4 regions of the Enterococcus montenegrensis genome follow, and region 2 is predicted to be linked to each of the others. Evidence: a T-box and tRNA genes for the amino acid it is inferred to sense, from the RefSeq annotation. Region 2 holds a T-box; the other regions hold tRNA genes.
What was found. A T-box is a leader RNA that pairs with one kind of tRNA and senses whether it is charged. The one in region 2 lies ahead of argS (arginine--tRNA ligase), so its partner is inferred to be a tRNA-Arg.
Positions count from the first base shown of each region.

Region 1: it has a tRNA-Arg gene. The T-box ahead of argS (arginine--tRNA ligase) is inferred to sense a tRNA for this amino acid. The anticodon was not compared.
Region 3: it has a tRNA-Arg gene. The T-box ahead of argS (arginine--tRNA ligase) is inferred to sense a tRNA for this amino acid. The anticodon was not compared.
Region 4: it has a tRNA-Arg gene. The T-box ahead of argS (arginine--tRNA ligase) is inferred to sense a tRNA for this amino acid. The anticodon was not compared.

Region 1 covers NZ_CP120467.1:1,751,434-1,759,718, forward strand. Annotated here, with positions in the region: gene P3T75_RS08480 (baeRF6 domain-containing protein) at 1-365, opposite strand, end outside; gene P3T75_RS08485 (Y-family DNA polymerase) at 543-1,877, shown strand; gene P3T75_RS08490 (DUF7916 family protein) at 1,938-2,870, opposite strand; tRNA gene P3T75_RS08495 (tRNA-Arg) at 2,937-3,010, shown strand; gene P3T75_RS08500 (GNAT family N-acetyltransferase) at 3,043-4,206, opposite strand; gene P3T75_RS08505 (DUF3284 domain-containing protein) at 4,250-4,663, opposite strand; gene P3T75_RS08510 (hypothetical protein) at 4,660-4,887, opposite strand; gene P3T75_RS08515 (hypothetical protein) at 4,918-5,139, opposite strand; gene P3T75_RS08520 (PTS sugar transporter subunit IIC) at 5,313-6,734, opposite strand; gene P3T75_RS08525 (PTS lactose/cellobiose transporter subunit IIA) at 6,862-7,194, opposite strand; gene P3T75_RS08530 (PTS sugar transporter subunit IIB) at 7,213-7,536, opposite strand; gene P3T75_RS08535 (sigma 54-interacting transcriptional regulator) at 7,679-8,285, opposite strand, start outside.
Region 2 covers NZ_CP120467.1:1,623,982-1,632,266, reverse strand. Annotated here, with positions in the region: gene tsaD (tRNA (adenosine(37)-N6)-threonylcarbamoyltransferase complex transferase subunit TsaD) at 1-60, shown strand, start outside; gene P3T75_RS07900 (Crp/Fnr family transcriptional regulator) at 290-976, opposite strand; gene arcA (arginine deiminase) at 1,451-2,680, shown strand; gene argF (ornithine carbamoyltransferase) at 2,759-3,778, shown strand; gene arcC (carbamate kinase) at 3,906-4,850, shown strand; T-box leader at 5,045-5,240, shown strand; gene argS (arginine--tRNA ligase) at 5,376-7,067, shown strand; gene P3T75_RS07875 (hypothetical protein) at 7,217-7,492, opposite strand; gene lysS (lysine--tRNA ligase) at 7,492-8,285, opposite strand, start outside.
Region 3 covers NZ_CP120467.1:1,921,859-1,930,143, forward strand. Annotated here, with positions in the region: gene P3T75_RS09280 (hypothetical protein) at 142-789, shown strand; gene P3T75_RS09285 (iron-sulfur cluster biosynthesis family protein) at 851-1,195, shown strand; gene P3T75_RS09290 (hypothetical protein) at 1,359-1,511, shown strand; tRNA gene P3T75_RS09295 (tRNA-Arg) at 1,619-1,692, opposite strand; gene P3T75_RS09300 (alpha/beta hydrolase) at 1,758-2,585, opposite strand; gene P3T75_RS09305 (O-methyltransferase) at 2,643-3,323, opposite strand; gene P3T75_RS09310 (signal peptidase I) at 3,383-3,892, opposite strand; gene P3T75_RS09315 (ATP-binding protein) at 4,235-6,082, shown strand; gene proS (proline--tRNA ligase) at 6,401-7,837, shown strand; gene P3T75_RS09325 (lipoate--protein ligase) at 7,910-8,285, opposite strand, start outside.
Region 4 covers NZ_CP120467.1:836,727-845,011, forward strand. Annotated here, with positions in the region: gene P3T75_RS04030 (hypothetical protein) at 1-315, shown strand, start outside; gene P3T75_RS04035 (glycosyltransferase family 2 protein) at 398-1,699, shown strand; gene rpoN (RNA polymerase factor sigma-54) at 1,789-3,114, opposite strand; tRNA gene P3T75_RS04045 (tRNA-Arg) at 3,167-3,238, shown strand; gene P3T75_RS04050 (sugar-binding transcriptional regulator) at 3,651-4,688, shown strand; gene gap (type I glyceraldehyde-3-phosphate dehydrogenase) at 4,727-5,728, shown strand; gene P3T75_RS04060 (phosphoglycerate kinase) at 5,828-7,018, shown strand; gene tpiA (triose-phosphate isomerase) at 7,099-7,854, shown strand; gene eno (phosphopyruvate hydratase) at 7,972-8,285, shown strand, end outside.

The sequences.
Region 1 (8,285 bases), 130 kb from region 2:
TTCTTAATTAAAGCCAGTAAGTAAGGGAGGTCCCCTACATAATACTGATCATCAACAGCAATGTTTAAGCGATGAACAAGCGTTTCTTCTGGTGTCAAGAAAACGGCAACACTTTTTGTTCCGCTACGCCAGAAAGAAGCGTCAGCTAAAAGCGTATCAATTTTATCTTGAATTTTTTTCCATTCTTTTTCAGGATATTTCTTTTCAAAACGTTTTTTGGCTTCTTTGGCGAAGTTTTTAAATTTGATTTGATCTTTTTCTACATCTTGGTGGGCAACATGGGTATTTAGCATAATCGTGACAAAAGGCCCTTTTTCAAGATCAGCAGTTAATTGCCGCAAGACTTCATTTCCAACTTTGGTCATAAAACATTACCTCCTAAAAATAATGAATAACACTACATTAAAAGTGTAACACGCTTACATTTTTACATAAAGTAATAAGGTCTCTGTTCATTTCTAAGCCAAACCAGTTTTTACTTTCTGTTCGCTTTACAAAAACAAACGCATGTTCGTATAATAAAGATGAAAGAAGGTGATTCGATGGAAGCAAACTTCGATTATCGTAAAGAAATTGTTCAAGATATTTTATTTATTGATGTCAAATCCTTTTATGCGACCGTGGAATGCGTGATGCGCAACTTAGACCCCTTAACTACGCTTTTGGTCGTAATGAGTAGCGAAGATAATACCGGTAACGGTTTAATCCTCGCCTCTTCTCCGGCGGCAAAAAATAAATTAGGGATCACAAACGTGACCCGAGCTGACAATTTACCCGATCATCCCAACCTTTTAAAAGTGCCACCGCGCATGAGTTTGTACATTAAAGAAAATATACGTTTTAACGCTATTTTCAAGCAATACGTGGCTGATGAAGATTTATTGCCTTATTCCATTGATGAATCTATTTTAGATGTTAGCCATTCTTTAAATTTATTTTATCCCGATCCGACAGAATCACGGTATATGAAACGTATGCGTTTGGCTCACCACATTCAAAATGAGGTTAAAGAAAAGTTGGGGTTAATTTTGTCCATTGGCATTGGTGATAATCCACTTCTGGCAAAACTTGCACTAGATAATTTTTCCAAACACAGTCCTAATTTCATTGCTGAAATTCGTTACCAAGATGTTTTAACCAAAGTTTGGTCTATTCCTGAACTAACAGATTTTTGGGGCATCGGGCGCCGTATGAAAAAACGCCTTTACAATTTAGGAATTGATACGATTAGACAATTGGCCAATAGTGATCCCATCATCCTAAAAAGTCACTTTGGCATTTTAGGTTTGCAACTTTACTATCATGCAAACGGGATTGATCGCACGATTATTGCCGAAAAAGCACCTCCTACCAAAGAGAAATCTTATGGCAACAGTCAAGTTTTACCAAAAGATTATACAGATCAAAAGGAAATTGAAATTGTAATAAAAGAGATGGCTGAACAAGTTGCTGCCCGCATTCGCCGTCACCATTGTCTCAGCCAATGTGTATCTGTATATATTGGTACTAGTCGTGGTGGTGAAAAAGACAGCTTTTCTCATCAAATGAAAATTACAGCCACAGATAATACAAAAGAATTAATCCACTACTGTCTAACTATTTTTCGTAAGTATTATACGGGGCAAGTTGTCCGTCATATAGGAATTAGTTATGGAAAACTTATTTATACAAATGCGAAGCAGTTGAATTTATTTACTTCCCCAGAAGTTCAAATAAACGATGAACGTTTAGATAAAATTATCGATAAAATTCGAACAAAATATGGATTTGCTGCGATTATTCACGCGACAAGCAAATTAGATGGTGCCCGCAGTCTAGCCCGCAGTCATTTGGTCGGCGGACATAACGGCGGTGCCGGTGGTTTAGATGGTCTATAGACAAAAGTCACTATTTTGTAAGAAAACTTACAAAATAGTGGCTTTAAGTTTATTTATACTTTAGCGATTGATTGAACGAGACACACGATTAATGGTGTGGCGCATCCCTCGAATTGCAATAGACATTTCGAAAATATTTTCTGCGGGTGCCATGCCGCCATAGCCAGCATCGCCAATATGTTGCAAATCAACGCCACATATTTTATTAGTGATCGCCATTTGTCGTAGCGTTTCTGGACGTGCACTTTCTTGGCTAGTACCGATGGCAGTCATTGTTAGCAAATCATTTTCTTTTGCCAATTTTACCGCTTCAATTAAATCTTGCTCTAAAAAGCCTTGGATCGTTCCAACAGCTGGTAGTAATAAAATATCTGCTCCTGCCTTGGCATAAGCAGCTACAGCCTCTTTGGTCACAACCGGTTCACTTGAGCCTGCGCTGTGCATTTTTCCAGCAATCACTAGGCCTGAAAAATGTTCTTTGGCAATTTTGACAGCATCAGCAATTGCAGCGTTAGTTACACCGGTGCCGGGGTTTCCAGTAAAACAAATAAAATCAACACCTAATTTTTCTGCTTCTTGAATTGTTTCAATGGAGCTTGTTCGTCCCTTAGAGATGACAACTTGCTCACTCATCAAATCCAACTCGGCGGCAATAGGCTCTAAATTAATGCCAATTGGTCGTCCAGTTAATTTTTTTAAAGTTGGGATTGGATTTTCAATCACTGTTTTTTCATCAAAAATCATTTCTGGTGTTAAGCCCGGCATCCCAAAAACAACTGGTCGAAAACAATCAAAACCATTTAATAAAATTAAGTCAGCGCCAAATGATGCTGCTACCTCTGCATTGGTCACATCCATTGCTTGTGGAATTGTTTGCACAACCGTTTCTGTTACAATTACACGACCTTCACTTGCTTTAATCGATTGTTTCAATTCTTTGGCACTCATTTTTTTTACATCACTATAATCAGCACTAATTAATCGTTTTACCATTTGTATTCCTCTTTCTTTACGGACGACTTGCATCCTTTATCACTTCAGGCTAAAATATAACAGTATGTTCCCGTAGCTCAGTCGGATAGAGCGGTCGCCTCCTAAGCGACAGGCCGCTGGTTCAATTCCAGTCGGGAACGTTTTGAAGTCCGTTTAGGGCTTCTTTTTTATTTTAAAAATAGTCCGCTAGCAGCGGTTTTTCTGATGGTAGCAATTTTTCTAAGGCATAAGCCAGCTCTGGTGTTACATCAATTTTTTCTTCTGCCTGTAAAGATTTGATCTTCACACTACCTAAAAACAACTGTGTAAAGCTTTGTGGCGTGGCTTTAATCTTTGGCAGCAAACTTTCTTTAACCTTGGAAACATTCCCATCTGGATAAATCTCGTATATACCATTATTAGCTGGCAAATAATTATCCTGATAAATTTCAATAGCGAAATCTGACAGAATCTTTTCTTGCCAAGGAAATGATTTTAAAAAGGTCGCCACATTGACAACCCGCGCCATCATATAAGGTAAAATCTTCACTTCTACTTGTGGATCCAAAACTTGCAGTAATTTGGTTGTACCGCCAAACGGATGCGTCCAATGAATTGTTTTGACCGTGCCGCTATGTGCTGCAATAAAATCATGCAAACTTCTTTTTCCTTTTTCTGACAAGGCCACTAATTCTATGATTTCCAATTTATCGACGCTAATTTGATAAACAACGTAACCACACATTACCCCGTTTTCTTCATATAGTGCAAAGTTAAAATTTTTATGCAAAGAAAATTTGTAGGTAAACCACCACTCAGCCCGCAACATTCCCCCACGCATACTTTCAGTACTTTTTTGATAAATTTCTGCCATATTCTTTTGCGCTACTTCAAAAGAAACACGGCTGACTTTACCGTGACTTTGACCGCCAAAAGGCCATCTTTCTGCTGGAGCCTCATAACGAATTTGCAAAAATGCTGTCTCATAGCCATAGCGGCGATAAAAAGGATAGGAAAACGGTGCTAAATAAGCTAACTGTACGCCCTCATCATAACTGTCTTCTAGCACTTGTTTCATAAGCTTATCAATACGACCTTGTTTGCGAAATTCAGGATAACTGGAAACATAGCCAATTCCCCTCATTTCAAACGTCTGATTCCAAAAATTGACTAAAAAAGGCGTAGCCATAATTTGACTAACCAATTTCTTTTCAGCCAAAGAACCATAGTTTTTAGAATTTCGGGCCAGATATTCAAAACGTTCAACTTTTGTAGCGCTCTTCTCACGAGCAAAAGCATAAGCCGCCAAGTCAAACATCTGGTCATTAAAATCTGATTTCATCTTTACAATTGTCACCAGTTTTCCCTCCAAACGAAAAAAGGTGGCCATAGCCCCCTTTTTAATTGGCATTTGCCATATTTTCTAGCATCTTACCAAACTGGCGCTTGCGGAAAAATCCTAGCATAATGCCTAAAATCATATCATTCATTTGCTGCATAAAACCAAAAGATTGCATATTTTCGTTATAGCTGACTTTACAAGTCTTGTCGTTAATTGGTGTAATTTCATAGCGGACGACAAATTCGTTACGGCTTGTTGAGGTTTTAAATTGATATATTTGATTTTCAACCAATTCTTCAATTGTAATTTTGGCACTGCTATTTTTCGAAAATTGCTTCACGTAGGAAAGATTTTTTAATTGTTTGCGTGTAATATTTTTCCCCGTCGCTTTTCTGACATCGAAAATAACTGAGTCCATCATCTTATCAAAAAATTTTTCTGCTGAAATATTCAAATTTTTTTCTACTTTCATGCTTTATCGCCTCTTTCACGTTTTGGCGTTTTGCCTTTTAGAAATAATAGTCCACCAACCAAAATAAACGCTAACCCTACTATCAAACGTCCCACATTCATTTGTTGCGATGGTCCGCTAAAACTATAAATAGTGATTAAAAAGCCGATACTACATAAAAACAAGCCATTTTTTACCATATTTATCATCCTACTTCCTACTTTTACACCTGTTGTTAAATCCATTTTTTCTAAAACGCTGCTTTATGCTTTTATTTATGCTTCTACTGCAGCTTGGAAATATAAAACAGATCCCCAAGGCTGTGCTTTAATTAATTGTTTTGCAGTAGTTGCTGCTTGCTCCTGGTCACCAGTTACTTCAAAATATAATTTGATCCCTTTTTTTTCTTTGAAAGAATAGCTGATCCCAGCTTCATTATACTCAGCCAATAATTTTTTTATTTCTTCTTGTTGCATCGCACTTGCAATACTAATCATGAAAATTCCTCCTTAATAAATTTATTACTCCTAGATTGCACATTTAACTTTTTTACAGCAAAGCTTTCTATACTTAGTTAAACTGCCTTGACGGTTTTATTTTCCCATAAAATCCTTCATAAGAAAAGAACTGCTTCCACCTCTTTGGGAAGCGAAAACAGTTCTTCGACATTTTATAAATCAGTTGGTTGAATCTTATTTGCTGCAATAACAAATGGTGTGTAAATTACAAATGTTACAGCCATACAAATGATTGAAACAACTACTGCACGCCAGTCCATTGCTGTCGCTAACAATGCATTTAGAATTGGTGGTGTTACCCAAACAACTTGTTGTGATACTGGGTTTACCCAACCAGCTTGTGTTGCAAAGAAACCGATTGAAACAGATACTAGTGGCGCTAAGATATAAGGAATGAATAACAATGCGTTTAATACAATTGGCATCCCGAACATAACTGGTTCGTTAATATTGAAGATACCAGGGCCAACACCCAAAGTACCAACTGCACGGTAATCTGCGCGTTTTGAGAAGATTAAAATCGCAATCAAAAGCATCAAGGTACCACCGGCACCACCAAACCATGCATAAATATCAAATGAACCACGAACCCATTTGTAACCATCGTCGATAACGGCAGACATACCGCCTTCTTGGAACAAGTTAACGTTTTTAAGTTGTGCTACAGAGAATACACCTTCTAAAATTGGTGCTAATACGTTGGTACCATGAATCCCGAAGAACCAGAATAATTGTACGAATAAAGTCACAATTAATACGGCGCCGTAACCTTGAGAGAAACCAAGCAATGGTTTAGCAATCATTTCTTGAATCCAAGCCAATAATGTCATACCTGGAACTAATTTAGAGAAGATCCAGTAGAAAAGTGCTACTGCATATAAAGCAGCTGTCGCAGGAATAATTGCGGCAAAAGCTTTTGAAACTGCTGGTGGCACTTGTTCTGGCATTTTGATAGTAATATTAGCCAACATTAATTTACAGAAGATAATACTTGCTACAAAACCAACAATCATTGCGGTAAAGTAGAAGTTTGCATCCATGTTGTTTAATGGAATCCAGCCCCACGCATTTGCTGTAATGCCATCAGCAGTTGCAGACCAACCGCTTGTTGCAGAATTCGCATTGATTTGATCAACTAAGTCTGCTGGCATTTTTTGTGCTAATGTACCAGAGTAAGAATACGTTACACCAGAAATAGCGGCCGCAAGAGACACGATACCACCGGCTAAATCATTAACACCATAAGCACGAGCTAAGTTAAAGCCCCATGAAAAGGCGAAGATAATCCCGGCGATTGCTAATGTACCATTCCAAACGTAACCATTGATTGTAATGATCGTACTAATAAGAGCAAAGATACCTTTTCCTTCAGCAATGCTGGCACCCCAAGTTGAGATAAATTGCCCTGGTAAATCACGAATAATTGCGTTGATCATAACGGCTACTGAACCGGCCATAGTAGCAGGCATCGTGCCAATAAAGGCATCCCGTAAAGCAACCAAATGTTTTTGGGAACCAATTTTTGCTGCGATCGGAAGCACGTGCTTCTCTAACCACGCTGTTAATGCATCCATTTTATTTCCTCCTAAATAAAAAATTACAGGTATCATCCTTTTAACAAACAACCACGTATAAAAAAGATGTTTTAAACTGCTCACCTGCCTAGCAGTAAGCTAATTATTTAATAAACCTGTAGCAAGCCTATTTTTCGGCTTCCATTTTTGCCATTTTGCGATAAACATCAATAATTTCTTTTGCTAAATCAGTGACAGCAATGGCAGTCATTAAATGATCCTGACTGTGAACAGTCAAAAGTGTTACAGCAACATGTTTGCCTTGTGCTTCTTGGGTTAACATATTGGTTTGTGAATGATGTGCTTCAGTCAGAGAATTTTCCGCGTCTGCGATTTTTTTATCTGCTAATTCAAAATCACCTTTTTTAGCGGCTTGAATTGCTTCCATCGCATCACTTTTGGCATTCCCACCATACATGATCAAACCCATGATGGCTTCCAAGCTTTGTTGTTCTTCCACAAAATTCCCTCCTAACGATTATTCTTCATTCATCAATTTTTCAGCTTGCGCCAAAACTTTTTCACCATTCATCATGCCGTAATCCGCCATGTTGATAACATCTAATTTGATGCCTTTTGGTGCAACTTTTTGTTCGAATTGCGCTTTCATAAAGCGAACTTGTGGGCCAAGTAATAATACATCAACATTTTTTTCTTCCAAAATATTGTCTGCTTCAGATGCTGAAACTGCGAAGATGTCGGCATCAATACCTTTTTCTTCAGCTGCTTTTTCCATCTTGGTCACAAGTAAACTTGTACTCATCCCTGCTGAACAAACTAACATAATTGTTTCTTTTGCCATTTTATCTCACCTCTTTTTCATTTATCTTACACTTAACTATAATGCAAGAAGTGTGCCAAAATAAAACAACGGGTAAAACGCTGTTATTAAAGCGTTTTACTCGTTGTTTTTTTATACACAGAACACACACACAAATTACACACTAATTTTTCTGTGTAAGCGGATACGTACTGGTGATTTTATTTTGTTGGATCATTTGGACGATATAGGCAATCTCATCATCACTAAATTCGACCTGATAATTTTTGGCAATTGGCATTAGACTCGTTCTCAGTAAATCACACTCCAAGCGATATTTCTTTTGAAAACTAGTTAAATTATCAAATTGTCGTGAAGTTCCGCCATTTCGCAAATTATCAATTAAAAAGGCAAGATGGATCATAATGCCCGCATCCACACTTGGTTCTAAAACTGCATGCATTTGTCCTTCAACATGATGTAAAAGCTGTTGCAATTGCATCATCAACTGTTCGACCCCACTCACACTCGTTAAGGCTTCTTGGAGGGACTTCCCAATTTTTTCAAGGGGGATATCATCGTTTACGATTTGTTTTAATACACGCAATCGCTCGTTATCAAATATTTCATAAGCTGAAAAGAAAGGAATATTTTGATAATCAATTTCTACGGTTCCGGCAATTGCTTTAATATCATATTCCGCCATTAGTGCGTCAATGTGTTGTAAGAAAGCATTTTTTTCAATAAATTGCATTTGAATGACTTCTGTTTGCGATTTATCAACTACCGGT
Region 2 (8,285 bases):
GCAAAACAACATTTTGGCAACTATTTTCTAAATGCTAAACCGGGTTTGGAATTAGCCTGATTTTTTTCAAAAGGAGTTTTTAATCCGCAATTAATTTGAAAAAAAGAAAATTACAATTACGGTACACTTATTGATGTAAGCTAGAACTAAAACATTTAAGATTCTTGATGGATTTTTGGGGGAAATGAAGTCAAACTTTTTAAGTGACTTTTTTCTGGCTTACATTTACAAATATAAAAACGGATGATTTGGCATAGGCTAAATCATCCGTTTTTATAATTTGAGTAGGCTATTTGATTACATCTTCATAAAAAGTGAATATTTTTTTTTCATAATCAATTAAACCTTTTTCTTTTAGCTTTTTAATGACTTGACCTGCTGTTTCACGGGTAGTACCACTATTAACAGCTAATTCTTTTAAAGTAATTGGAAATGGAATCGTGACTTTGGTTTTGGATTCTGGTTGTCCTAACTCTCGTTTTAATATGTAGAGATTTTGGGTTACACGATCGTGAGCATTTGAAGTTAAGCCCGTTTGTAGGCGTAATTGATGGCTTTCGATAATTTTATTTTGCTTTTTGATAAGGTAAAGTAACTGCTGGTTGTTCTTTTGGCAAATTTGTTCATAAATTTGGGTAGGAAAATAGAAGGTTTCAATGTCAGTCATGGCTTGAGCACTATGGGTGTAAACTTCTGCTTCGAAAACGCCTCCCAAAGGAAAAACGCTGTAATTGGTTACGTAATCATAATAGTAGTAAGTTGCACTTTCATCATAGCGTTCAATTCGTACCAAACCAGCAACGACATAATACAGTCGGTCTCTTGCATCCCCTTCGTCAAAGAGTACTTGTCCTTTTTTATAAGAACGTAATAAAACATTGGCCTTTAAAAGTTGGAATTCGTCATCAGTAAGGTGTTCAAAATCTGCTTGGTATCTTAAACGGGAAAATTGATAGTCTACCTTATCGGCATACATAACTGGCTAACTCCTTTTTTACACTTTTTTTCTCTAGTTTATATTGTTGCCTTTTTCCTTTGGTTTGTAAAGGGAAAAATAAGGTGTAGACGGCAGATTTCAGCAAAAAAATAATATGAGAATGTAAGTCGGATTTTTATTGAGTGAAAATGGCAAAAATGAATAAAACAAGGTTTTGCATACCGGAAATATACAAAAACTGCTGAAAAGTATGCGTTTTCAAATTATTTAGACCTTTAAAATAAAGAGAATATTCTATATGCAAAAAAAATCCAAATGAATAAATATTTTTTTTCGTTCAAAATGAATAAATATATCTTCTGTTATGATTGTTTCATTCATTAATCGGGTAAATATAAATAACATCTAATATAATGTGAAATATTTCTCCTTTATAATGTTAGATAAATTTGAAAGCCCTTTCTTTTAAGGGTTAATCTATTAATGTAATCAATAACGAGGAGGCAATAAAAAATGGACAAACCAATTCACGTGTTTTCCGAAATCGGAAAACTAAACACTGTTCTATTGAAAAGACCTGGCGCAGAAGTTGAAAACTTAACTCCAGACATTATGGATCGTTTATTATTTGACGATATTCCATATTTGCCAAATGCCCAAGCAGAGCATGACGAGTTCGCCAAAGTTTTACAAGACAATGGTGCAGAAACTCTGTATTTAGAAAAATTATCAACAGAAGCTATTGATGCTGGTAATGTGAAAGAAGAATTCTTAAACCGCATCTTAGATGAATCTCATATTGATTCAGCAGCTGTCCGTCAAGGATTGTTCGAATATCTGCTTAGTATGGAAACACAAGACATGGTTGATAAAATCATGGCTGGGGTACGTACAAAAGAAATCGATGTTAAATCTCGTTCATTACTAGATTTATCTGCTGACGATGAATATCCATTTTACATGGATCCAATGCCTAACCTATACTTCACTCGCGACCCTTCTGCATCAATTGGTAACGGCATGACTGTTAACAAGATGACTTTTGAAGCACGTCGTCGTGAATCATTATTTACAGAATATATTTTAAATCATCATCCACGTTTTGCAGGCAAAGTTGATGTCTGGTTAGACCGTGAAGCTGAAGGCCATATTGAAGGTGGGGACGAATTAGTTCTTAGCCATGAAGTATTAGCAGTTGGTATTTCACAACGGACAAATGCGAAAACTTTGGAAAAATTAGCGCGCAATATGTTTGCTAAACATGCTGGTTTTGAAAAAGTTTTAGCAATTAAAATTCCGAATAACCGTGCAATGATGCATTTGGATACTGTATTTACAATGGTAGATTACGATAAATTTACGATTCATCCAGCTATTCAAGATGCTGATGGTAAAATCGATTGCTTCATTTTAGAACCAAATGGCGACGATATCACAATCACACAAACAAATGACTTACACGGTACATTAAAAGATTTATTACATTTAGATGATTTGGTATTAATTCCAACCGGTGATGGCGATGCAATCGTTGCACCTCGTGAACAATGGAATGACGGTTCAAATACCTTAGCAATTGCACCAGCTGTAGTAGTAACGTATAATCGTAACTATGTATCAAACGAAATTCTACGTAGCTATGGTATTAAAGTGTTAGAAATCCATTCAGGAGAATTATCACGCGGTCGTGGTGGCCCTCGTTGCATGAGTCAACCATTAGTACGTGAAGATCTAAAAAAATAAAGGTATGAATTGGTTCTGCGGGCGGCTGTAAGCCGTCTTGCGGACCAAATGAAAACTAACTAAAGGAGAGCTCAACTTATGAAAGAATCAGTATTCCAAGGAAGAAGCTTGTTAGCAGAAAAAGATTTTACAAAAGAAGAATTACAATATCTAATCGATTTTTCTGAACATTTGAAAGATCTTAAAAAACGTGGGATTCCACATCGCTACTTAGAAGGTAAAAATATTGCACTTTTATTTGAAAAAACTTCTACACGGACACGGGCTGCTTTTACTACAGCTTCAATTGATTTAGGTGCACATCCGGAATACCTTGGTGCAAATGATATTCAATTAGGTAAAAAAGAATCAACAGAAGATACTGCAAAAGTATTGGGTCGTATGTTTGACGGAATTGAATTCCGCGGATTCAGCCAAAAAATGGTTGAAGAGTTGGCTGAGTTTTCAGGCGTTCCAGTTTGGAATGGTTTGACAGACGAATGGCATCCAACACAAATGATTGCCGACTTCTTAACAATCCAAGAAAACTTTGGCACAGTTGAAGATATTACATTAGCTTACTGTGGAGATGGCCGTAATAACATGGCAAACTCATTGTTAGTAACAGGTGCGATTTTAGGTACAAATGTACGTATCGTAGCACCAAAAGAATTACAACCTGAAGAAGAAATCCAAAAAATGGCACAAGAGTTTGCTGAAAAATCTGGTGCCAAATTAATGGTAACAGACGATGTTGATAAAGGCGTTGATGGCGCTGATGTATTGTATGCCGATGTTTGGGTATCAATGGGTGAAGAAGACAAATTTGAAGAACGTATCAAATTATTGCGTCCTTACCAAATCAACATGGAATTAGTTGAGAAAACACATAATACAGATCGCTTAATCTTCTTACACTGCTTACCAGCATTCCATGATACAAACACTGTATATGGCGAACAAATGAAAGAAAGATTTGGCATTACTGAAATGGAAGTTACAGATGAAGTCTTCCGTTCTAAATATGCGCGTCAATTTGATCAAGCGGAAAACCGCATGCACTCAATCAAAGCTATTATGGCTGCGACATTAGGTAATCTGTTTATTCCACGTGCTTAATCGCTACTAAATTAAAACCTACTTTAACTAAGACGAGTCAGTTCTTTGAGCCTTTTGCCTGTCAAAAGAGCTGGCTTGTTTTGGTGTTTCTAAAAACTGTCAAAATTTCTTACGAGGAGCGATAATTATGGCAAAACGTAAAGTCGTTGTAGCTTTAGGTGGTAATGCAATCTTATCTGATGACGCAACTGCACAAGCACAACAAAATGCATTAAAAGAAACTGCAAAATATTTAGTTCAATTTATCGAACAAGGGGATGAATTAATCATCTCCCATGGTAATGGTCCCCAAGTTGGGAACTTACTAATCCAACAAGCGGCAGCGGACTCTGAAAAAACACCAGCTATGCCTTTAGATACTTGTGTTGCTATGACAGAAGGTTCAATTGGTTACTGGTTGCAAAATGAAATGGGCGCTATCTTAAAAGAAAAAGGTATTGATAAAGATGTTGTTTCTTTAGTGACACAAGTTATTGTGGCAGAAGACGATCCATCTTTTAATAATCCAAGTAAACCAGTTGGTCCATTCTTCACTGAAGAAGAAGCCAAACAACAAATGCAAGCGGGCAATGCTACTTTTAAAGAAGATGCAGGGCGAGGCTGGCGTAAAGTTGTTGCATCACCAAAACCACTTTCAATTAAAGAAGCACGCGTGATCGAAAGCTTAGTAGATCAAGGTGTGGTGACAATTTCTGTTGGTGGTGGCGGTATTCCTGTTGTGGAAACTGCAAAAGGTTTGGAAGGTCGCGAAGCTGTAATTGACAAAGATTTCGCTTCTGAAAAATTAGCGGAAATCATTAAAGCAGACCTTCTAATCGTCTTGACTGGTGTTGATAATGTGTATGTAAATTATCAAAAACCAGATCAAAAGAAATTAGAACGCGTGACAGTTTCAGAAATGAAACAATACATTCAAGAAGATCAATTTGCTCCAGGCAGTATGTTGCCTAAAGTACAAGCATGTATTGAATTTGTTGAAGCTCGTCCTGAAGGTAAAGCAATCATCACTTCATTGGAAAATATTGAAAACTTATTGGCTAATGAAGATGGCACGATTGTAGTTGCCGACTAATAGTTAATTTGCTAAAAAATATCTCTGCTGTACATTTTTCTCCTTTAGGGTACAGTGGGGATATTTTTGAAATCTAATTAGTAAAAATACAATTTTAAACAAAGAAATGAAAGAAAATACTTTTTCGTTTAAAATAATGATAAAAAGACTAGCCAGAAAAAAAAGTATTTGTTATAATCAGTGTCAGTTTAATAATTGATTTTGTGAACAAGAGAGTATTGTTTGTTGGAAATTTAGCGAGTTTGGGTGGGTGTGAGCCAAGCAAGAAGACAAATAAGAAACGCACTTGGGAAAATCTGCATGTAGCAGACGGCGATCTACCGTTATAGAAGAAGCTGGTTTGTGTATTCAAACAACAAGAGTGGTACCGCGGGAAGTCTCGTCTCTAACGATTATCGTTAGGGGCTTTTTTTATTGACAAAATCAAGAATAACTAAAGCTCTAAGTGGCTTTGGTGATCATTAAATTGTAAAATAAGGGTAACTGATGAGTTTTTAGCTCATTTTAATCTAAGGAGGATATCAGATGAACAACAAAGATGTCGTAGCAAAAGCGCTTTATGATGTATTAAAAGATGATTTAACCATGGAGCAAATCGAAAAATTATTGGAAAATCCAAAATCAGCTGATCATGGGGATGTTGCTTTTCCAGCCTTTGCTTTAGCTAAAGCGTATAAAAAAGCGCCACAACAAATTGCACCAGAATTAGCGGAAAAAATTGATGGCAAAAACTTTGAAAAAATCGAAGTAGTAGGTCCATACTTAAACTTCTTTATGAATAAAGGTGCTATTTCTGAAAAAGTTTTAGCGACTGTTGTCAAAGAAAAAGAACATTACGGGGATGCCAATATAGGTGAAAATCGTAATGTACCAATCGATTTGTCTTCACCCAACATTGCCAAGCCGATTTCAATGGGACATTTACGTTCAACGGTTATCGGAAATTCAATTGGTTTTATTATGGAAAAAATCGGCTACAACCCAATTCGTATTAACCACTTAGGTGACTGGGGTACGCAATTTGGCAAATTAATTGTTGCTTATAAAAAATGGGGTTCTGAAGAAGCTGTAAAATCTGAACCAATCAACGAGTTATTACGTTTATACGTGCAATTCCACGAAGAAGTAGAAACACAACCTGAATTAGACGATGAAGCGCGCGCATGGTTTAAAAAATTAGAAGACGGCGATAAAGAAGCGGTTTCTTTATGGCAATGGTTCCGTGATGAGTCAATGAAAGAATTCAATAAGATTTATGACATGTTGGAAGTGAAGTTTGACTCATTAAACGGTGAAGCTTTCTACAATGACAAAATGGATGGAATCATTGAATTGTTAGAAGAAAAACATTTGTTAAAAGAAGACCGTGGGGCTGAAATCGTTGACTTATCTGCTTATGATTTAAATCCAGCGTTAATTCGTAAGTCAGATGGCGCTACACTTTATATTACCCGTGACTTAGCGGCAGCGTTATACCGCAAGCGCACGTATGACTTTGCGCAATCCATTTATGTTGTCGGAAATGAACAAAGTTATCACTTTAAACAATTAAAAGCAGTCTTAAAAGAAATGGGCTTTGACTGGTCTGATGATATGCATCACATTGCCTTTGGTTTAATTACTCAAGGTGGTAAGAAATTGTCTACCCGTAAAGGTAAAATTGTCTTACTAGAAGAAGTGTTAAATCAAGCGATTGATTCAGCCAAAGAACAAATCTCTGAAAAAAATCCTGACTTGGAAAATAAAGATGAAGTAGCAAAACAAGTTGGTGTAGGGGCAGTTATTTTCCACGATCTTAAAAATGATCGTTTAAATACCTTTGACTTCACGTTAGAAGAAGTTGTTCGTTTTGAAGGTGAAACAGGACCATACGTACAATACACACACGCTCGTGCAATGAGCATTTTGGCTAAAGCTGGCTTTACACCAAATGAAGCGGCTGATTACAAACTAAATGATGAAGCATCTTGGGAAGTTGTAAAATTAATTCAACAATACCCAGAAACAATCTTAAAAGCAGCTGCTAATTATGAACCATCTGTCATTGCCAAACATGCAATTAAATTGGCACAAGCGTTTAACAAATACTATGCGAATGTGAAGATTTTAGCAGACGATGATCAAAAGGATGCTCGTTTAGCTTTAGTTTATGCAGTTACCGTTTTACTAAAAGAAGATTTACGTCTATTAGGATTACATGCACCTGAGAAAATGTAATAAATTACCGTAAAAACAGCGGGAAAAGTCGTTTCTAATGATTTTTCCCGCTGTTTTATTTCCCATAGGTTTCAATATAATAAAAAGCTAGCTTATACGTAAAGATGTCATTTACTTATAAGCGTGGATTTTAATAAAAATTGTTGTGACTATTTAAGTAGTAGCCAGCATAATATTAGCAAAAAAGCGACAAAAAACGGCGGAACCACAACAAAGATTAGGTGGTTAATTCTCAGGCCAATTTCCCTTTCTTTTTTATAGGCAGACTTTGTTATGTCTTCTTTGAATTTTTGGGGTGATCGCGCCCAAAAAAGGCCTCTAGTAATTTGTAATAAAATGGCCAGCAAAAGTAAAAAGCCAGTGATGGCTAAACCCACAAACAAAAGTACTGTCAAATGATCAAGTCCGGTTAGTGTATTATTCATCACGATTGCTCAAATTGAAGCAATTGTTGCATTTTTTTAATCCCAATTACTTTTATCAATAATGGTATTCGCGGTCCGTGATCTTGATTTAAAGTCAATTGATAAAGGGCGGTAAAGAGTTCTTTTTGTTTGCTGCGTTTCGTTTTTTTATCGCTGGTATCGGATAAATCGTAAATTTTTTGCATGAAATCTGCAGCTGCTAAATCATTTGCTTGCGGAAGTATTTGACGAAATTTTTCTATTTCTTCTTTTACTTCATCTGAAAGTTTTTGATAGGCTGCAAAATTTTTGGTGTCATTGATTGTAATCAGACGGTTTTTGGCATCGTTTTCAATCCAATACTGTGCACGAGGCAAGATGTAATCAATTGCGGCTTCTGAATAAGCAGCTTCTTTTTGCAATAATTCCTTAGCTAATGAATCGTTATTGGCGGTAAGAGCTAAGATGCTAACTACATGGCCAAATTCAGGATAATTTTCTTTTAAATTCACACCAGTTAATTGTAATAATTGGTGGCGAGTTTCATCTAGTTGATTATTTTTAGCTTTTGTAACCAGTTGCTCAAATTCTTTGTAGTTGCGCAAAACAACATCATCAAGACCTAGATCAAATTGCGCTTTTGGCTGATATTTTCCGTATAAATAGAAAACCAGCTCTGGTGTATAAATAGATAATAAGTCTGGTAATGTCAAAATATTGCCAGCAGAGCTTGACATCTTTTTGGTTTGACCTTTAATGTTTACAAAATCATAAGGTTGGTACATGGGGGCGTGCCATTCAAAAATTTCAGCAG
Region 3 (8,285 bases), 300 kb from region 2:
TTCTTTTTAATCTAACGACAATTATAGCATAAGCTTCTTGGGAATAAAATCAGGCTAAAGCCCGACTTCTCGCTTGCGCTATCCCATACAAATGTTAAAATTTAATTAAAGAATAATTTTTCTAACGAAAAGAGGATGGCGATGAAAAAGATATTGTTTCCCCTGCTCCTAACTGCGGCTTTGTTATTATCAGGCTGTCGCGAAAAAAGTACAACAGACGTAACGCTAGCAACAAGTTCAAACAATACAAAAAAAACAACAGCCACGAGTATCGATAAAAATCCCGACTTATTAATCAATCAGGCTCAATATCAACAACTAGCTGAAAAGACAGGTGCGACCAAAGCTAAATTAGTTGGTACTAAAGAATACGACGTCACTTTAAAAGATGCCAATTGGGAAAATGTGACGATTACCAGCGATGAATGTAAAATCATTAAAATCAAAGATTATAAAGATAAACAAAACAAGGAATACGAAGGCTATGTTTTAATGCATTTTACAATTGAAACTGGCGATACTGCGGTAAATGTCGCCCCTGAAAAAGGCGTTTTAACTACCAATACCAGTGGGCAAACGACAGGTAATTTAGCGATGGACGAATTTGGTGGAAAAATCCCTGCAAATAAAACCGTGACCGGAACCGCAGCTTATCCACTAGAAAAATTGGCAGACGCCGATGACGTTACCACTATTGAATTGAAATTTACCGGTAAAAAAGCCAACGCCGCGTCTTCAGAAAAAGAAACTACACATGACTATGACTTTATTTTAAGTAAAAACCGTTAATAAAGCAGAATATTTTTCATTTTTGGCCACTGGGCTTATACTGCCGCTAGGAGATGATCGTATGAAACTAAACATTACCAATGAAGCTGCTTTTTACTTAGCAGATAAATTAGCCGGCAGCAAATCTTTTATATTAGCTTTAAATGACGGTTCAAATCAATTTTCATCAGCCCAGGGATGTTGTATGATTGGGGATCGTTTTTTGATTAAACCCATTAAAGAAAAAATAGCACCTTTTAGTGAACAGCTACAAAACGAGCAATATCAAGTGTATATATCCGATTATGAAAAAATTTTTTTACCCCATAACATTACATTAGATCGTAGTGATAGTTACGGTAATTTCGTTTTACGTTCTGATGAAGGAATATTAGATATGAATGTAGCTTTTCAAACAGCAGAATAAAAACTTATCTGGCAGGTAAACACCATGGATTAAATTCTTTTCGTGTTTATCTGTTTTTTTGCATTTAAGCAATAATTATGTTCACTAAACTACAAGCAATATTTTCGAAATGCGACCGCGATGATGCTACCCTTGTATTACATCAAACACAGGAGGGATTATTATGAAAACGACAAAAGAAGAAATTTTAGCCCGCCGAATAGACGCTTACAAGCAATCACGTGAAAAAATCATAAAAAAAGCTTTGCAAGAAACGACACCAGAAAGAAAAAATAAATCGCTGCATTTTAAATTTGTCCGCCACACAGCTCACTAAACAAAGAACGCGGCAATCATGTTGCCTTGGCTTCAAATTATTAATCAGTCTACTTTTAATCCAAAAAGAAAAACCGCTAGAAATATTAATTTCTAGCGGTTCTTTAGCGTCACAGGAGGGATTCGAACCCCCGACCGTCCGCTTAGAAGGCGGATGCTCTATCCGGCTGAGCTACTATGACATAGCAACAAAGTTCATTATAGAAAACTGACCACCTAATGTCAATCAGTTTTCTTAATAAATACGTTATTTTTTCGCCGACCATAAAAAAGTTTGAATTAATCGCATAACCGTAGGATGAACAACCAACTGGCTATGTTTCGCATTTTCAGTCACAAGAAACGTTTGATAACTTTGACTGTCGCCATAAATTAGTCCTCCAGCCAGAAGACTTGTAACAGGTACAGTCCCGTCAGAATTCCCATCGGCAACATTTCCAGCCACACTAACAACAGAAATTGTCTTAGGCAAACGCTGTTTATTATCCAAATAGCGTTTTAAAACATCACTGACTTTTTTTACTTCATTAAAAGTCGGTGTCATTTCATTATACTTCCATCCCACATCGTTAAATGGCGTTCCTAAAAATAAAATTTTATTTGGCTTGGGATCAATTGACAAAGAAACATACTCCAAATAATCCGTCAAAACCAACCCGCCATTGGAGTGGCCAAGAAAATTATAATGTTCAACACCATATTGGTGCTGAACATAGGCAATTGCTTTTTCATACCATACTGCTTGTTTTGGGACGGTCTCTTCTGAGCTGTCAGCAAAACCAATGACGATAATCGGCTGACTGGCTTTTTGTGATAACTCACCTTTAATCGTTAATTGGCCATTTGTCTGCACCGTGATTTTCAAAACCTCGCATGCAGTTGTCTTTTGCAATTGGACAATTAATTTATCAAAACGGTCCACCGTCGCACCCGTGCCTGGGACCATTACTAATGCTTCATTTTCCAATGTAATCGGTACTTTTCTATCCTCTGCTTTAGCATTTACGTGAAAAGTATTTAATAAAAAAGCCAACAATCCCAACCATAAAACTCCTTTTAACCATTTATTTGCCATGACGAGACTACCTCTTTTTAGTTTAAGATAGACTGTCTAACTTAAATGGAAATTAAACTAAAAAGAAATCGTTTCTTTTTCTTTGGTAATTAATAAAATTCCATCACCTAAAGGCACTAAACTTGAAGTTAAATCTGGGTGTGTCATCACGACATCTAAAAATTGATTTAATTTACGATGGATGCTGCGATTTTTCCGCGGAATATCTTCCACTGGATCTAAAATCGTGCCACCTTGAAAAACATCATCTACCATCAATACTCCGCCAACTTTTAATAAACGTATACATTCTGGTAAAAATGCAATATATTTTGACTTTGCGCTATCCATAAACATAAAGTCATAAGGGCCTGTTAATGTAGGTAAAACTTCAGCAGCATCGCCTTCTATTAAGGTCACTTTTTTTGTTAAACCTAATTTTTCATAATTTGCCTTTGCTTCTTTAATCATTAAATCAAAGCGGTCAATCGTCGTTACATGACCTGCTCCCACGTATTGGGCCATCAGACTAGAAGAAAAACCAATAGCTGCACCAATTTCTAAAATTTCTTTTGGTTTTATTTGCCCGAGTAAAAATTGCAAAAAGACAACTGTCTCATGGGGAATTATCGGTACCCGCCTTTTATGAGCATCTTCTTCTAATTCACCCAATTGCCCCGTCAAAGGCTTTTGTTTGGTTCGCATATAATCAACGAGCCGTGCATCCACGACCGGTCTGTCCATCATTTCATTTAACAAATTCTCCACCTCGCTTTTGTCATTATACGAAGGAACAAAAAAGTCCGCAACCATTAAAATTAATAGTCGCGAACTTGTCTATTATGTATAACGTGTTCGACCAAATGCCAAATCGTCGTTAATGTGATGAAGCCAGCAATTAGCCAAAATATTTGTTGTACCAAATCCAAAAGTTCGCGGGAAACAAAATGCCCCAAGTAAGGTAAGTGAATAACTGGCTGTCCAATTAAATTGCGACTACTTACATAGCCGATTTCCATTTGTTCGTTGCCGTCTCCCTTGGTGTAAAAAACGTGATTTTTTTCTTTGGCAACTACGCGACGCGTTTGGATGCTTTCTCCTTGGTTCACGTAATACGTGACAACTTCTCCAACATAAATACTCTCTGGTTCTACTTGACGCACAAAAATCAAACTACCTTTTGGATACGTTGGTTGCATATCATTATCTTTTACAATTGAAATTGTCATCCCAAAAAGATGCGGCAATAACGTGATCAACAAAGCCAGTGCCATTACAATTGTCACAATAACTGAACCCAATAGGCCCATCTGCTTGAAATTCGTCATGCCACACCTCCTCATATAATTCTTTTTAATTTTTAATTCCAACGAAATTATATCACATATCGTCCGTTGTTTAAAAGCATCCCTGTTCATTTTATCCATTTTTGTTAGAAAGTTATTTTCTTTTTAAAATAAAATGAAAAATAATTTCCGCTGCTTGTTGACCCTAGTTTAAATAACAATTAAACTGAGTTATAAACGACAATAAATATAATTAAAGGCTTTTATACTTATTAAAAAAACATCGTTATTAAACAGAATAGTAAAATTCATTTATAAAAACATAAAAAGAACTACGATATTTTTAGACAACTATCCTTATAATCTGAAAGGAATTTCAACATTATGAAAAGATTAGATAATGAAAATTTAAAAAAGTATAATAAAAAAATTATCTGGATTCCTTATTTTCTTGTTATTATGACTTTTGTTGCAGTGGGCATTTTTTTTGTGCAAGCACTAAATGCCCCCTTCTCACAATCTGCGATGGCAGAAATAAAAGATACTTGGGTCTATTACGCCAAAGATGACCCCATCACATTATTTAAAAGTCGTTATGTCAAGCGGTTAAATAGTGTTGCACCCAACGAAACCATGGTAATGGAACGAACGATGATTCGTAAAGTTTCTAATCCAACCTTATTAATTCAAGGAAATCATCAATGGTTAAAAGTCACAGTCGACGATAAAACCGTCTATGAACACAGCCAAAAAACGGTGACCCCAACTTTATTAGGCAAAAAAAATCCCGGCAATATCATGACAGAAGTGCAATTGCCCAAAAACTATGTTGGTAAAACATTGCGGCTTGAAGTCAGTAGCCCGTATAAAAATTATGCCGGTATCCCCGCCCGTGTATTTATTGGCGATGCAGATTCTCTTTTATCCTATGTTGTATCGGTTTCCTTGCCCCAAATTCTAATTCTAATTGTTTGCACGTTTATCAGTCTAGCCATTATGGTCTTTATTGGTTCTGAATTAATTAAACAAAAACGGCTAAATTGGGAATTGATTTTGTTAGCTTGTTTTTCCCTCACTATTGCCTTGGAGGCTGCCGCTGGAGATATTTTAGCGGGATTGTTATTTAGTCCATTAGTGAACTCAACGATGGCATTACTTCTGGCCATTTTTACGCCAATATTTCTAATTTCTTATTATTGTTTAAAAATGAAAAAAAGCCAACAGTACTACCGACTATGGGTAATTTTTCATATTAGCTTTGATTTATTAATTTTACTTTGGGCTGTTTTTACTAAAATTGATTTGCCAGAAGTAAAATTTTACATTGATGCCGCTAATATTTTTGGCACCTTAGCAACTACCATTGCTGCAATTACTGAAGCCCACCAAAAAAATCGTTTTTTTGTCATTTGCACACCTTGGATCGTCTTAGTTGCCATGGCCCATTGTTTTATTTATATCACCAGCGTCGCACAGTCGAATTTTTATCTCGTCAATATTTCGGGTCTTTTATTTGCCGTGATCCTATTGGTCATTTTCATTTATACCTTAGTTGAAGGTCTAACCGCCAATGAACAAAACAAGCGTCAAATGCATTTTCTAGAACTGAAAACAGAGCTTTTGGAGGACAATCACACAGCTGTTGTTGGTCACCTGCAAGAGTTGGAACAACTCCGTCAAGAGTTCAAACAAAATTTACTGCTAATCAGCGATTTAGGCGAAGACGGCAATTTACCAGCCGTCAATGAATACTTAGCTAAGCTTCTAGATGAAACCAATCAATTGAATATTATCGGTGATTTTTCTGCGCATACTTTAACAAATTTAATCTTGAGTCGCTATCAAAAAAATGCAGACAAAAAAAGTATCACCGTTTCCTTTAGTGCAGATTTACCACAAGATTTAAATGTGGCTGATGATGATTTAAGTCAAATTTTAGTGCACCTTTTAGAACATGCAACGCGGGAAACCTATGCGATTCACGACCCAAAAGAACGACAGATTCACTTGCAAATTCACTGTATAAACGAGACATTACAAATTCACTGTAGTCATACTGCCCATTACCATACCAATATTTTTGACCGCAGCATCACCACTGATTTTCCTCAAAAAGAGGCATTGGATTTGTTTGCCATTGAGAAAGTTGCCAAAAAATATCGTGGTCAGCTAACACAACTACAAGATGACAATCAAGATAAAATCAGCTTATCCTTATCCCTTAATGTTTAAAATAATTTTGACTTGCATTTTTTGGCATTTGCCATTAGCATAGAGACAGTCGGATTAGTATTGAAATTATGGTTTAGAGAGCCAATGTTTTGCTGAAAATTTGGTACCCACTGATTTTTTGAACCTCCCGATGGCAATGATTATGAAAATAATCGGGTTAAGGCCCTTATCCTTGTTTTTGAGCTGGACTGTAAAACAGTCAATAAAGGTGGTACCGCGAAATTCACGCATTTCGTCCTTTTTTAGGATGGAGTGCGTTTTTATTTTGCCTTTTTATAACCAAGGTCAAAAAAGTAACTTATTATAGGAGGAGACACTATGTCTGAACAAAAAAATGATTTTACTGAATGGTATTTAAAAACCATTCAACAAGCCGAATTAATGGCTTACTCGCCTGTTCGGGGCTCAATTATTTTTCGCCCTGACGGCTTTGAATTGTGGGAACACATTCAAGAAGAATTCAATCAGTTTTTAAAAACCCAAGATATTCGTAATGCCTATTTCCCAATGTTAATTCCAAAAAGTTTCTTTATGAAAGAAGCAGACCACATTGAAGGGTTCGCCCCTGAGTTACCCTGGGTAACTGAAGTTGGCGATGAAAAATTAGATGAACCTTTGGCGCTACGCCCTACTTCTGAAACAATGATCGGTTCTGCTTTTTCTGATTGGATTAACTCTTATCGCGATTTACCTTATGAAATCAATCAGTGGGCTAACGTTTTCCGTTGGGAGAAAAAAACATTGCCATTCTTACGCACATCGGAATTTTTATGGCAAGAAGGGCATACTGCACATGCAGATGAAGCTGATGCCAGAAAACGGACAATGGCTATTTTAGATGAATACGCTCGTTTAGCCGAAGAATTTTTAGCCATTCCGGTTTATAAAGGGCAAAAAACGCCTTCTGAACGTTTTGCCGGTGCTGTTGATACGTTTTCAATTGAAGCGATGATGCAAGATGGTAAAGCTGTTCAAGCAGGGACCTCTCATTATTTAGGCACAAAATTTGCTGAAGCCTTTGATATTACGTATTTGACAAAAGAAAACAAACACACCCATGTGCACACAACCTCTTGGGGTATGTCAACACGTTTGTTGGGCTCATTAATTATGACTCACGGGGATGAAAAAGGCTTAGTCTTTCCACCAACAGTTGCACCAACTCAGATTGTTTTAATGCCAGTTGGTCCTTGGAAGAAAAATCCAGCCATTATGGAAAAATTAGACGCATTATTTGCCACCTTCAAAAAAGCTGGTTACCGCGTTCGTCTTGATGATACGGATAATTCGCCAGGTTATAAATTCAACGAGTGGGAATTAAAAGGCGCTTGTTTGCGGATTGAATGCGGTCCTCGTGATTTGGAAAATGGTCACGTAATGGTAAAAGTACGCGACTTAGCTGAAAAAAATACGGTCACCTTTGAAGAATTAGATGCTTACGTAGCTGAGCAATTAGCTATTATGCCAAAACGCTTATTAGAAAAAGCCAAAGCACGCAATAAAGCAAACGAACATTATGACATTAATACCTTGGATGAATTAAAAGCTCACATTGAAAAATGTAATGAAGCCGGTACAGTTCCTGGCTTTGTTTTAGTTGGTTGGGATGGTAGCGAAGAAACCGAAGCCAAAATCAAAGAAGAAACAGGTTTTACAACCCGTAATATTCCCTTTGAAGTTCCAATGGAAAAAGAGTTTGACTTAGTGAGTGGCAAACCTGCAAAACACACTTTATGGATTGCCCGCGCATATTAAAAAATAGTTTAGATAACTAAAGGTTCTAGTAAGAAGTCATCGCGACTTTTTACTAGAACCTTTATATTTTTATTAATAAAGTAATTCTAAAAATTCTTCTTGCGTAATATTCCCAAAGTATTTTTTTACGTCAATTTTTTCAACTGCTTTTGTTAGTGCTTCTTTTTCATATTTCACACCAACGAGTGCTGTTTCAACATCTTTAATATCACCTAAACCAAAGAAATCACCATAAATTTTAGCAGCGGTAATGATTCCTTTTTGAACATTTAAACGTACTTCAATTGAGCCGATGGCAAAACGTTTACGGCGCTCCAAATCAAATTCTGGTGAGCGGCCGTAATTCCAATCCCAATTGCGATAGTAATCTTTTGAAATTTGATTGATTTTTTCCCAATCATCGGCAGTCAACTCATATGTTTTAACATCTCTTGGGTCGGTAACACCA
Region 4 (8,285 bases), 790 kb from region 2:
ATTCTCGCCTGGTTGGGCGTAATTATACCCATTTATTGGACGCTCACTTCTACTTTGTTGCGCAATCATGTTAAAGTAAAAGCCGTTTGGAGTTATCAAGAAGGAATCGATACTTACTTCTTCTTATTAAAAGCTTTTGTCTTCTTTTTTATTGGGGCAACGGTTTTCACTGTGATCATGACACTACGAAGTAATCGCGAAATAAAAGAAAATTATAGTAAAAATTTTACGTACGATTTTGATGATATGTTAAAAAACGGCACGAATTGGATGATTTTTATACGGCGCGATTTGGTCCAAGTGACAAGCGTGTAAATACAAAAACGTATTCTGTGCCGGAAGAAAAAAATATTTCAAAAGCAGAGTTACAAGCTGTCTTTAAAAAGGAGAACAGTAAGTGAACATTATTCAGACTGGTCATGAATTTTTAGATATTGTTTTGAACGTTATTTTGTTTGTTTTATTTACTTATCCTATTTTAGGGGCTTTTATGTGGTTTATTGGGGTTATCTGCTATCGCTTTTTATTTAAATATCAAATTAAAAAGTTTAAAGAAATTAAAAAAGAAGAGCAGCCCTTTATTATGATCATGGTACCTGCACATAATGAAGAGGCAGTAATTGAAAAAACACTGGCTTATTTATTGCATCAATTATCTTATGAAAACTATGAAGTGTTAGTAGTAAATGATGGTTCCACCGATGATACCCCACAAATTCTGGCCGAGTTGGCTCGTAAAGAAGCGCGCTTGCGGGTTATCACAATTGAAAAAAACAAAGGAAAAGCGCATGCTTTTAATGTTGGCTTTGCTTTTGCACAAGGTGAATATATTTTAAGTAATGATGCAGATACAATCCCAGAACCAGATGCTTTAACTAAGTATATGAATTATTTTATGGAGTCCGGTGAAACCAATATCGGGGCAGTAACTGGGAATATGGATGTTTTAAATCGCTCAAAAATTATTGAAAAGGCCCAGACGGTTGAGTTTTCTAGTATTGTCGGTGTCATTAAGCGGAGCCAGCAAGGAACGCTAAATACCATGTATGCTTTTAGTGGAGCCAATACCATGTATCGTAAAACGGCGCTACTTGATGCGGGTTTGTTTCGCCAAGATCGCGCCACTGAAGATATAAGCATTGCTTGGGATGAACAGCTCTTAGGATGGTTACCGGTTTTTGCTCCGGATATTATGTTTTACATGATGGTCCCAGATACTTTAAAAATGCTTTATCGGCAACGCAAACGTTGGGCTAAAGGCGGCACGGAAGTTTGGTTGACCAATTTTCCTAAAGTTGCCTTACATCCAATCAAACACTTTAATCAGCTCGTTATGTTTATTGACCAAACCCTAAGTATTTTGTGGTCGCTTTTCTTTTGGTTTTCAAGTTTTATATTTATTGTGACATTGATTTATTTTCTTGTAACGCAAAATTATGAACGAATTTTTCATATGTTTGCAATGGCCTTTATCTTTGTTAATTTTCAGATGATTGCCGGCTTTTTGCAATTGGGTTCGGCACTAATTTTAGACGATCGCGGTCATAAATTACGCTATTTCGTCTTTGCTCCATTTTACATGTTGCTTTATTGGATGATGAATGCCCTCACCATCTTAACAACGCTAATTCCCGCCTTCAAGACAATTTTAGGCTATGGTAGTGGCACATGGGTGAGCCCAGAACGGAAAAAAAGTTGATAAAAAGTAAATAATAGAGAAAATCCCCAATCGATTCTGATTGGGGATTTTCTCTATTATTTCTTGTAATTTTTCTATAAAAGATAGTGTTATGAGTCAAAGCGTTTTCGCTTGCTGGAGCTTGGGATTTTTAAGGCGTCGCGATATTTGGCAACCGTGCGGCGGGAAATAGTAATGCCTTCTGCTTTTAGTAAGTCGACTAATTTTTGATCAGAGTGTGGTTTACCTTTGTCTTCTTCTTCAACGAGGGCTTGAAGACGGACTTTGACGTTATCAGTCGACAAATCTTCGCCACTATCATTTTGAATCCCGACTTTTTGACTGAAGAAGTGCTTTAATTCAAATATTCCAAAATCTGTTTCCAAGTATTTTCCATTGACCGCCCGGCTGACGGTGGACTCATGAATTTCCAGCTCTTCTGCGATATCTTTTAAAATCAAAGGTTTAATCGGTCGGCTTTCATCTAAGAAGAATTCTTGTTGGTGGGCGATAATTGCTTGTCCCACGCGTAAAATTGTATCACCACGTTGTTGTACCATTTTTTGCAGGGATTCAAAATCTTGTTTTTTCTCATTTAGATATTTTTTGGTCTCGTCATCGGCTTTTTTTGCCATTTGGTCAAAGTAGCTTTGCTGGAAGTGCATTTCTGGCATGCCCCGCCGGTTGCTGGTGATTTTAATTTTTTTTCCGTCACTTATTTTGACTGTCAAATCCGGGATAATGTATAAGCCATCGGTGGTGCCAAAACTTGCTCCTGGCGTAGGGGTTAGCGTTTGAATATAGTCGAAGACTGTTTGTACTTCGCTAACTGGAATAGCTAACTTTTTCGCTAGTTCAGGCCATTTGCGATTTACCAAGTCCTCAAAATGTTCTTCTAAGATAAGGTAAGCCAAATTAGGCGCTAAATCATCTCTTTCAGTTTGTAGCATGAGACATTCTTGTAAGTTACGGGCACCAACCCCAGCAGGGTCCAATTGCTGAATTAAAGTTAAAGCGTCTAAAACTTGTATCTTTGTGGCCTGCATTTTTGTAACAACTTCATCTAAATCAATTGTTAAAAAACCGTTTAAATCAATATATTCAATTAAAAATAAAACAATGTCACGTAAAAACGTATCGCGATAATTCAAGTGAACTTGTTCGATGAGATATTCAAACAACGAAATACGATCATCCGGAATTTGGCTTAAGTAGTTCAATTCTTCGCCACTGGAAGAACGGGGCTTGGAATAGCTTAAGGCGTAATTAGCTTCTGATACTTCGATTAAAGGATTTTCCATTGCTTTTGTTTCGACAAATTCGGCTAATTCATCAATTGAAAATTGCAAAACTTGAATTGATTGTTGCAATGACTGTGTCATAGCAAGCTTTTGCGATTGTTTTTGCTTTTGTGAAAAACTTTGTTGAAATTTCATGTATTTTCCTCTTGATTTTATTCTGATTATTAGCTAAACTAACATATGTTCGGCGCTCTTAGTGTAGTGGATATCACGTAAGATTCCGGTTCTTGAGACAGGGGTTCGATTCCCTTAGAGCGCGTTAAGACATCTTCTAGCTAAGAAGGTGTCTTTTTTTATTGCGGTGAAAAAACGCTATCAAACAGCTACTGAGCTATTTTAACATGATTTTTGTTGGAAATGAATGCTTCAAAAGTGATAATTTAATTTTTCCCTTACGCAAATAAAGGATCAATTGAAAATAAGGGCTTTTGTTTTCGTTGTGCAATTTATCACTTGGCGTTAGATTAATTAGTAAAGCGATTTAACGTAATAGCGCAGTTTTCAGAAGTATTTTTCTTAGCTTTTTAGTTGCACAATAGAATGGAAAATGGTACTATTACTTCCGTAAGGTTAAAGGAATTTGACCTGCAGTAAATTTTTTTTGGTCTCGATGGGTCGAAATAGGTCTACGATGGACATAAACCGTCCATTGTCAAAAAAGGAGAGTAATCATGCTTGATGACTTAAAATTGATTGAAGCAGTTGCTCCTGATATCCTGCATGTTTTGCAAGAGCGTTATAAAATCTTGCGAAATATTTACTGGATGCAGCCTATTGGTCGCCGAAACTTAGCAGATAGTTTGAATATGACCGAACGGATTTTACGTACCGAAACGGATTTATTAAAACGATTAGCTTTAATTGATGTCTCAAAAAGTGGTATGAGCTTAACTAAAACGGGTGAAAAAGTTTTTACCGATTTAGGCAAAGTAATGGATCAACTTTTTGGCATGCATCAATTAGAAAAACAGTTGGCCAATCATTTTGGCATTGCCCGCTGTGTAATATCTGCTGGTGATAGTGACCGACAAGAAAAAGTCGTGAAAAACTTTGGTGAGAGTTTAAATGAATCGTTAGATTTACTTTTACCTGAAGGCAAGAACGTCATCGCGGTAATGGGTGGGACAACAATGGCCCAAGTTGCCGAATGTCTGACAAACCTTGAAAGTGATGAACGACATAACCTTTTTGTACCGGCCAGAGGTGGTATTGGAGAGGCTCTGACTGTACAAGCCAACTCAGTTTCTGCTATGATGGCAATGAGGTCAAATGGTGAACATCGGGCACTTTATGTCCCAGAACAATTAAGTTCTGACACGTATCGTTCCCTTATGAAGGAACCCTCAATCCTTGAGGTGTTAAACTTGATAAGCCATGCTGACTGTGTTATTCATAGTATTGGGCGTGCTTTGCATATGGCGGCTAGACGCAAGATGAGTGAAAATGAAATCTTGATGCTAAAACAAGCCAATGCAGTCGCTGAATCATTTGGTTATTTCTTTGATGAAACTGGTAAAGTGGTCTATAAAGTGCCACGGATTGGTTTACAATTAAAAGATTTACAAAAGGTGCCAATTATTTTAGCTGTTGCCGGTGGCAAAACTAAAGCTAAAGCAATTAATGCGTATATGCAAAATGCACCAAAACAAACGTGGCTTCTAACTGATGAAGCTGCTGCAAATGAGATTTTAAAAGGGGTAACCCTTTAAAATAAAAAACCTGATTTTCATAAGGAGGAAATCGCAATATGACAGTTAAAGTAGGTATTAATGGATTTGGACGTATCGGCCGTTTGGCATTCCGCCGCATCCAAGACGTAGACGGAATTGAAGTTGTTGCAATCAACGACTTAACAGATGCGAACATGCTTGCACACTTGCTAAAATACGATACAACTCAAGGACGTTTCAACGGTACAGTTGAAGTTCACGATGGTTCTTTCAACGTTAACGGTAAAGAAGTTAAAGTTTTAGCTAACCGTAACCCTGAAGAATTACCATGGGGCGAACTAGGTGTAGAAATCGTATTAGAATGTACTGGTTTCTTCACTTCTAAAGAAAAAGCTGAATTACACTTAAAAGCTGGTGCTAAACGTGTAGTTATCTCAGCTCCTGGTGGTAACGATGTACCAACAATCGTTTACAACACTAACCATGAAACACTTACAGGTGACGAAACAGTTATTTCTGGTGCTTCTTGTACTACTAACTGCTTAGCTCCTATGGCTAAAACTTTACAAGACAAATTTGGTATCATCGAAGGCTTGATGACAACTATCCATGCTTACACTGGTGACCAAAACACATTAGATGCTCCACACCCTAAAGGCGACTTCCGTCGTGCGCGTGCGGCTGCAGCTAACATCGTACCTAACACAACTGGTGCTGCTAAAGCTATCGGCTTAGTAATTCCTGAATTGAACGGCAAATTAGACGGTGCTGCTCAACGTGTTCCAGTTCCAACTGGTTCATTAACAGAATTAGTAACTGTTTTAGATACTAAAGTTACTGCTGACGAAGTAAATGCAGCAATGAAAGAAGCTTCAGACGAATCATTTGGTTACACTGCTGACCCAATCGTCTCTTCTGACATCGTTGGTATGACTTTCGGTTCATTATTTGACGAAACTCAAACTAAAGTAATGACAGTTGGCGACAAACAATTAGTTAAAACTGTTGCTTGGTACGACAATGAAATGTCTTACACTGCTCAATTAGTTCGTACTTTAGAATACTTCGCTAAATTATAAGATTCGCTTACGTGTAATCTAATGTAGTGATTTTAAAGCGGGGAAGCGACGCGCTTCTCCGCTTTTTTTATGAGATAAATTTAGGAGGCAAACATACAGATGGCTAAAAAAACAATCGAAGACATTCAATTAAAAGATAAAAAAGTTTTAGTCCGTGTTGACTTTAACGTGCCGTTAAAAGATGGTGTAATTGGTGATGATACACGTATCAAAGCTGCTTTACCAACTATCAAATATGTAATCGACAATGGCGGCAAAGCAATCTTATTCTCACACTTAGGTCGTGTGAAAACACAAGAAGATAAAGCTGGCAAATCTTTAGCACCCGTTGCAAAACGATTGGGCGAATTATTAGGTAAAGAAGTAACTTTCGTACCTGAAACTCGTGGTAAAGAATTAGAAGACGCCATTGCAAATATGCAAGACGGCGATGTTTTAGTATTTGAAAACACACGTTTTGAAGATATCGACGGTAAAAAAGAAAGCGGTAATGACGCTGAATTGGGCAAATACTGGGCATCTTTAGGCGATGTATTCGTAAACGATGCATTCGGTACTGCTCACCGTGCCCATGCTTCTAACGTTGGTATTGCTTCAACAGGTATCCCAACTGTTGCTGGTTTCTTAATGGAAAAAGAAATCAAATTCATCGGTGAAGCTGTTGAAAATCCTAAACGTCCAATGATCGCTATCTTAGGTGGCGCTAAAGTATCTGATAAAATCGGTGTAATTGAAAACTTGATTCCAAAAGCGGACAAGATTTTAATCGGCGGTGGTATGACATATACTTTCTACGCAGCTAAAGGTATGGCAATTGGTAAATCATTAGTTGAAACAGACAAAATCGAATTAGCAAAAAGCTTAATCGAAAAAGCTGGCGACAAATTAGTTTTACCAATCGACAATATTTGTGCAGCAGAATTTTCAAATGATGTGCCAACTGAAACTGTTGAAGGCGAAATAAAAGGCGATGTTATGGCTTTAGATATCGGTCCTGCATCTATTGCTTTATTTGCTGAAACATTAGCTGGAGCAAAAACTGTTGTTTGGAACGGACCTATGGGTGTGTTTGAAATGTCTAACTTTGCTAATGGTACAATTGGTGTTTGTGAAGCAATTGCTAACCTTGAAGATGCAACAACAATCATCGGTGGTGGTGATTCTGCAGCAGCAGCTGAACAATTAGGCTTTGCTGACAAATTCACGCACATTTCAACTGGTGGTGGTGCCTCTCTAGAATTATTAGAAGGTAAAACATTACCAGGTTTAGCTGCTATTAACGACAAATAATTTAAAGTTGAAATGGTCTTGAAAGGGGAACCTTTTGAGCTAATTTTACGAGTAAATTTTTAAAAGAGGAGTTGCACAAAATGCGTAAACCAATTATCGCCGGAAACTGGAAAATGAACAAAACCTTATCAGAAGCACAAAGCTTTGCAGAAGCAGTGAAAACTGCGGTTCCTTCAAAAGATTTGGTAGATTCTGTGATCGGTTCACCTGCTTTATTCTTAGCACCATTAGCTTGGAGCTTGAAAGATTCTGAAGTACAATTATCTGCTCAAAACTGTTTCTGGGAAAACGAAGGAGCCTACACTGGTGAAAACTCACCAGCTGCGATCGCAGACCTTGGCGTACAATATGTGATCATTGGTCACTCAGAACGTCGCGAATATTTCCACGAAACAGACGCAGAAATTAACAAAAAAGCAAAAGCAATTTTTGCCAACGGTATGACACCAATCTTGTGCTGTGGTGAAACTTTGGAAACTTACGAAGCAGGCAAAACTGCTGAATGGATCGAAGGTCAAATCACTGCTGGTTTAGCTGATTTATCTGCTGAACAAGTTTCAAGTATGGTAATTGCTTATGAACCAATCTGGGCAATCGGTACTGGTAAATCTGCTGATGCTAACATTGCAGACGAAATCTGTGGTGTTGTACGTCAAACAGTTGCTAAATTATATGGTTCAGAAGTTGCTGATAAAGTACGTATCCAATACGGCGGTTCAGTTAAACCTGAAAACATTGCAGAATACATGGCCAAAGAAAACGTTGACGGCGCATTAGTCGGCGGCGCAAGCTTACAAGCGGATTCATTCTTAGCCTTATTAGATGCAGTTAAATAATCTAACAACAACATTAAAAAAATGAGTTTTAATTTGCAGAAATGCATAAAATTCACTAAAATTGTGGATGAAGGGTTTTAACCCTTTTGAAATACAAATCAAAGGAGAGAGACAAACATGTCAATTATTACTGATGTTTACGCACGCGAAGTCCTTGATTCACGTGGTAACCCAACAATCGAAGTAGAAGTATACACAGAATCAGGTGCTTTTGGTCGCGGTATGGTTCCTTCAGGCGCTTCAACTGGTGAATATGAAGCCGTTGAATTACGCGATGGTGACAAATCTCGTTATGGCGGCAAAGGCGTTCAAAAAGCCGTAGACAACGTAAACAACATTATTGCAGAAGCTATCATTGGCTACGATGTTCGTGACCAAATGGCTATCGACAAAGCAATGATCGAATTAGACGGAACTCCTAATAAAGGTAA